2 regions of the Glutamicibacter protophormiae genome follow, and region 2 is predicted to be linked to the other one. Evidence: riboswitches for the same ligand, from Rfam matches in the RefSeq annotation. Region 2 holds a riboswitch; the other holds the start of a gene.

Region 1 (2,946 bases), 730 kb from region 2:
GCCGCCCTTCATGCAGAAGGGCGGCACCGCTGTGTTCGTCCGGGGATTTCCTAGGCCAGCAGCTGGCGCTTGGAGGAAATCACGCCGGTGTTGAAACCGGCCAGGCGCAGCCCGCCGTGGAAGCGCGCATGCTCGATCTTCACGCAGCGGTCCATGACCACGTTCAAGCCCGCGGCCTCGGCGCGATGGGCCACCTCTTCATGCCAGGTGCCCAGCTGCAGCCACAGGGTCTTCGCCCCGACCGCCAGCGCCTCGTCCAGCACGCCGGGGATGTCGTCATGCTTGCGGAACACCTCGACCAGGTCCGGTGACTCGGGCAGGTCGGCCAGCGACTTGTACACCGGCTCGCCCAAGATCTCGTCCAGTACCGGGTTGATGAAGTACACCTTGTACTTCGAGGAGGACAGCAGGTAGGTGGCCACGAAGTAGCTGGCGCGCGAGGGCTTGTTCGAGGCGCCGACAATCGCGATGGTTTTGGTTTCGCGCAGGATGTTCAGGCGTTCTGCGGCGCCCGGGCCCTGCCAGGTGCGTTCAGCGGTGCTCATTAGTTGGCTCCCTTCGAAGCAACGGGAACGGCGCAGGATGCCCCGTCATAGGTCGGTGCCGCGAAATCGGACTCCAACGAGCCCTCCTGCGAGGCGGACAGCGCCTGGTCCAGGTCCCAGAGGATGTCCTCGACGTCCTCCAAGCCGACCGAGAGGCGGATCAGGTCCTCCGGAACGCCGGCGGCGAGCAGCTGTTCGCCGCTGAGCTGCTGGTGGGTGGTCGACGCCGGGTGCAGCACCAGGGTGCGGGCATCGCCGATGTTCGCCAGGTGGCTTGCCAGCTGCAGCGCGTCGATGAACTTGGCGCCGGCCTCGCGGCCGCCCTTGACGCCGAAGCTGAAGACCGAGCCGACGCCCATCGGCAGCAGCTTGGAGGCCTGCTCGTGCTGCGGGTGGGATTCAAGCCCCGCGTAGTTCACGTAGGTGACGCGTTCGTCGGCTTCCAGCCAGGCGGCGACCTGCTTGGCGTTGGCCAGGTGGTTGTCCATGCGCTGGGGCAGGGTCTCCAGTCCCTGCAGCAGCTGGAAGGCGGACTGCGCCGGCAGCGCCGGGCCGAAGTCGCGCAGCTGCTCGCTGCGCAGCTTGGTCAGGAAGCCGTATTCGCCGAAGTTGGCCCACCAGGAGACGTTGCCGTAGCTGGCCACCGGTTCGGTCATGGTCGGGAACTTGCCGTTGCCCCAGTTGAAGGTGCCGGACTCGATGACCACGCCGCCCAGGGTCGTGCCGTGCCCGCCGATGAACTTGGTGGCCGAATGGATCACGATGTCCGCGCCGTGCTCGATCGGGCGCAGGATGTACGGCGGGGTCAGCGTGGAGTCGACCACCAGCGGGATGTCGTGGCGGTGCGCCACGTCGGCCAGCCCGGCCACGTCCGCGATGTCGCCGGACGGGTTGGCCACGACCTCGGTGTAGACGGCCTTGGTGTTCTCCTGGATCGCGGCCTCGAAATCGGCCGGATCGTTGGAATCGATGAAGGTGGTGTCGATGCCGAAGCGGCGCAGCGAGACGTCCAGCTGCGTGATGGTACCGCCGTAGAGCTTGGCCGAGGCCACGATGTGGTCGCCGGCCTGGGCCAGCGCGGCGAAGGTGACGAACTCCGCGGCCATGCCGGAGCCGGTGGCTACCGCGCCGATGCCGCCTTCCAGCGAGGCCATGCGTTCCTCGAACGCGGCCACGGTGGGGTTGCCGATGCGCGAATAGATGTTGCCGTACTTCTGCAGTGCGAACAGGTTCGCCGCGTCGTCGGTGTCCTTGAAGACGAACGAAGTGCTCTGGTAGATCGGCACCGCGCGGGCGCCGTGCTCGGCATCGGGGGTGCCGCCGGCGTGCAGCGCGCGGGTGCGGAATCCAAACTTGTGGTCTGCCATGGTGGCTTCTGACTCCTTGTCGATACGTTTTTGACCTCCGCGCGGGGCACGGAAGCCATCGAGGCAGGAATCCCGGTTCAATGTCGCTTCAGCGCCGGGTAGGCGGAAAGCAGCTCCATCGTTTCTGGCGGTAGCACCGTATCCACCGGCTGTGGCAGGTTGCTGCGGCGTCATCGAACCAGATCTCTCGGCCGCTCGGGATGGTTGTAACAATCTTCGCAACATGACCGAAAATGACCCAACTATGAGTCGTAACGTTGCGTATTGCTTCCTTTGCCGGAGATTATTCGATACCTTTGCGCTGCGCTTATGCTCGAGTCATGGACACCGCGCTGGCACTGGTACGACATGGGCAAACCGACTGGAACCTGGCTGGCCGCCTGCAGGGCCGCACGGACATCGAGCTGAATGACACCGGGCGCCACCAGGCGCGCAGCCTTGGACGCTTCCTGAAGGGCAGGGGCTGGGACCTGCTGCTGGCCTCCCCGCTGGCCCGCGCGCAGGAGACCGCGGCGCTGATCGCCGAGCAGCTCGGGGCCGAGACCGGCCCGGCGGTGCACCCCCTGATTGAGCGGAGTTTCGGCCCGCTGGAGGGGCGCATCATGGCAGAGGTCAGCGACCTGGAAGCCGCCGAGGTGCAGCACGAGCTCGAAACCCACCGGCAGATCCTGGACCGGGCCCTGCCCGCGCTGCTGCAGCTGATGCAGGAACACGAGGGGCGCAGGATCATGATCGTCAGCCACGGGGCCACCATGCGCGTGATCCGCGATGCGCTCGCCGGCGGCAAGCAAGCCCAAGGCGTCGATAACGGCGAAGTGATTGACATCGACCTGGAGCGGCTGGAAGAAATCGCCGCAGAGCTCGATCCGGTGCGTCTGTAACCGGCTTCTCCAATCGCGCCTTGGCGCCGCGGAGCAAAAAAATTTTCGCTCCCGACCTCACAAACTTCGCCTGCGGTACGTTTACAAGGTGAGAGCCCGCAAGGGGAAGCAGCTGCCGGGAGAGCCATGCAGATACCGTTCGAACGGATCGTC
Region 2 (2,946 bases):
GAAGTCCTCCCACCAGCCGTCGGTCTGCGAATCGCCACGGGAGACGTGGGCGTCCCCGGTCAGGGCGTGCATGACCAGCACGGCGTTGCTGCGCTGCGCGTTCAGCGTGCCCCAGGTTTCATAGGCCAGGGTCACCTGCGGCAGGTAGCCGCCGAATTCAAAGGAATACTCCCCCACCGAGGCACGGCGCAAAATGCCGTGCGTCCCGTCGGTGAGCTCTTCGGCGTCAAGGGCGTCTTCGGTAGTCACAATGGATGCCATGCCTAGCGTGTTTCCTGCAGTTCCTTGCCATCAAGGGCTGCAACGGCCTGGAAGCCCAGCTCAAGGTCGGCCAGGATGTCGTCGATGTGTTCCAGTCCGACGCTCAGCCGCACCAGGCCCGGGCGGACCCCGGCGGCCAGGCGCTCCGCGTCGGAGAGCTGCGCGTGGGTGGTGGAAGCTGGGTGGATGACCAGCGAGCGGACGTCGCCCAGGTTCGCCACGTGCGAGTGCAGCTGCAGGGCATCGACAAACGCCTTGCCGGCTTCCACTCCTCCGGGCAGGTCGAAGGCCAGCACGGAGCCGGCGCCCTTGGGGCTGTACTTGCGGCCGCGCTCGAACCACGGCGAGGATTCCAGGCCGGCATAGGCCACTGCCTCGACATCGGCGCGGGCTTCGAGCCAGTTGGCCACCTTGGCCGCGTTTTCCACGTGGCGTTCGATGCGCAGGGACAGGGTTTCCAGTCCCTGGGCAATCAGGAATGCGTTGAACGGGGCCGGAGCCGAACCCAGGTCGCGCAGCAGCTGCACGCGGGCCTTGAGGATGTAGGCCAAGTTGGCGCCGAGGATGCCGTTGACACCCAGGTCGCGGGCGTAGATCAGGCCGTTGTAGGACTCATCCGGGGTGTTGAAGCTCGGGAAGCGCTCCGGGTTCTTGGCGAAGTCGAAGTTGCCCGAATCCACGATCACCCCGGCGATGGCGTTGCCGTGGCCGCCGAGGAACTTGGTGGCCGAGTGGATCACGATGTCCGCGCCCCATTCGATGGGGCGGATCAGGTACGGGGTGGCCAGGGTGCTGTCCACCAGCAGCGGGACGCCGGCCTCGTGGGCGATCGCGGAGATGCCCTCGATGTCCAGCACGTCCTGGCGCGGGTTGGAAATGGTCTCGCCGAAGAACGCCTTGGTGTTCGGCTGGACGGCTTCGCGCCATTCCTGCAGGTTGTCCGGGTCGGAGACGAAGGTGACCTGCACTCCCAGCTTTTTCAGGGTGTGCTTGAGCAGGTTCTGGGTGCCGCCGTAAAGGCTGGGGCTGGCCACGATGTGGTCGCCGGCCTCGGCGATGTTCAGGATGGCGAAGGTGGTTGCGGCCTGCCCCGAGGACAGCAGCAGCGCGCCCACGCCGCCTTCGAGGTCGGCGATGCGGTTTTCCACGGCTTCTGTGGTCGGGTTGCCGATGCGGGTGTAGATCGGCTCCAGCTCCTGCAGCGCGAAGCGCGCGGCGGCGCTCTCCGCGGACGGGAAAACGAAGGACGTGGTTTGGTAGATCGGCAGGGTGCGTGCGCCGGTGACCGGGTCAGGGGTCTGGCCTGCGTGGATCTGACGGGTTTCAAACGACCAGTTGTTGCTCATGGCAGCCTCCAAAAGTTCCGTAACTATGGGGGTACACCACTGAACACACACCGCCGGGCAGTACCTCTAGGAGGTGTTGCCAGAGGGGTAACCCGCGCTTGTCCTCGACGCCGAATAGCTCAAGGGCCAGGTCTTCACCCGGGGCACCCCACCGCGGTTGGAGGGTTGCCGCCCAGTAAGCCGGGGCTTGTTACTGGGACTCATGACCTGCTTCCAGTGTGCCTGAGAATCGAATATTTTGACAACTCGCCGGCGCGGACGGAGTCTCAATCAGTCATATTCACGGCGATCCGCCCGGTTGCCGCACAGAATTCGAAGGACACGCGCGTCTTAGGATCGACTAAGTAGAGACTGGGATCACATTGTTGTCATGATTGGCACATGATGAGGCTAGATCACGTTACGTACGCATGCGGCCCAGACGGGCTGATGCCAACTGCTGAGAGAATTGCAGAGTCCCTGGGCCTGGAATTCGTCAAGGGAGGCGTGCATCCACGGTTTGGAACTCGCAATGTCATTTTCCCGCTGAAGCACAACCAGTACCTTGAGGTCGTCGAGGTACTGAATCATCCGGCCAGCCTCAAGGCTCCCTTCGGTCAGGCCGTTCGCGCCCGCTCCGAGCTGGGCGGCGGATGGATGGGTTGGTGCGTCTCATTGGACGACCTGAGCGGCGCAGAAGAACGCCTGGAACGCAAGGCCGTTCCCGGGAACCGCAAGTTCCCCGACGGCCGCGAACTGACCTGGCAGCAGATCGGCATCAAGGGGCTGATCGCGGACCCGCAGGTACCCTACCTGCTGCGCTGGGACGACGGCACCGAGGAACTGCATCCCTCGCGCGCGCTGGATCCGACCGGTGAGATCAGCGAGATCAGCATCGCCGGCTCCCGCGAGCGCGTGCTTGAATGGCTGGGACAGCCGGAGAACGTCAATCTCGGGCCGGTGACCACCAAGTACCAGGCACCCAACGGAACTCCTGGCATCCTGTCGGTGACGTTCAAGACCGGCAAGGGCACGGTGGTCCTCTAGGATTACCGGGCACCACACCAAAGGTAGGCGGGGACAACGGCGTCCCCACCTACCTTTGGTCCTTTAACCCGAAAGCCCGCGGCCGTCCTGGGAACCGGGCAGCGGCACCAGCTGGCAGTCTTCGATACCGGCAGCCGCCTGCCGCACCCAGGCGGCCTGGGCCCGCTCGTCCAGGTCCCGCAGCCCGGCGAGCTCATGGTTTTCCGCGTCATCCAGGTAGTCGCGATCGGCTTTGCCGGCCCACCATTGGTACAGCAGGTCGTACTGCGCCCACATCTGCTGCTGGGCTTCGGAATCGACCGCCGCGATGTCG

What was found. A riboswitch is a leader RNA that binds a small molecule or an ion and turns the genes downstream of it on or off. The one in region 2 is predicted to bind S-adenosylmethionine.
Region 1: it holds a riboswitch for S-adenosylmethionine, as region 2 does, so the genes downstream of both, JQN66_RS01310 (O-acetylhomoserine aminocarboxypropyltransferase/cysteine synthase family protein) here and JQN66_RS04730 (bifunctional o-acetylhomoserine/o-acetylserine sulfhydrylase) in region 2, are expected to answer to the same signal.

What each region holds. Positions count from the first base shown of each region.
Region 1 covers NZ_CP069806.1:256,119-259,064, forward strand. Annotated here, with positions in the region: gene JQN66_RS01305 (CoA-binding protein) at 51-545, opposite strand; gene JQN66_RS01310 (O-acetylhomoserine aminocarboxypropyltransferase/cysteine synthase family protein) at 545-1,912, opposite strand; SAM riboswitch class I at 2,025-2,119, opposite strand; gene JQN66_RS01315 (histidine phosphatase family protein) at 2,233-2,793, shown strand; gene JQN66_RS01320 (RNA polymerase sigma factor) at 2,920-2,946, shown strand, end outside.
Region 2 covers NZ_CP069806.1:987,432-990,377, reverse strand. Annotated here, with positions in the region: gene metX (homoserine O-acetyltransferase MetX) at 1-261, opposite strand, end outside; gene JQN66_RS04730 (bifunctional o-acetylhomoserine/o-acetylserine sulfhydrylase) at 264-1,607, opposite strand; SAM riboswitch class IV at 1,697-1,815, opposite strand; gene JQN66_RS04725 (VOC family protein) at 1,989-2,633, shown strand; gene JQN66_RS04720 (hypothetical protein) at 2,697-2,946, opposite strand, start outside.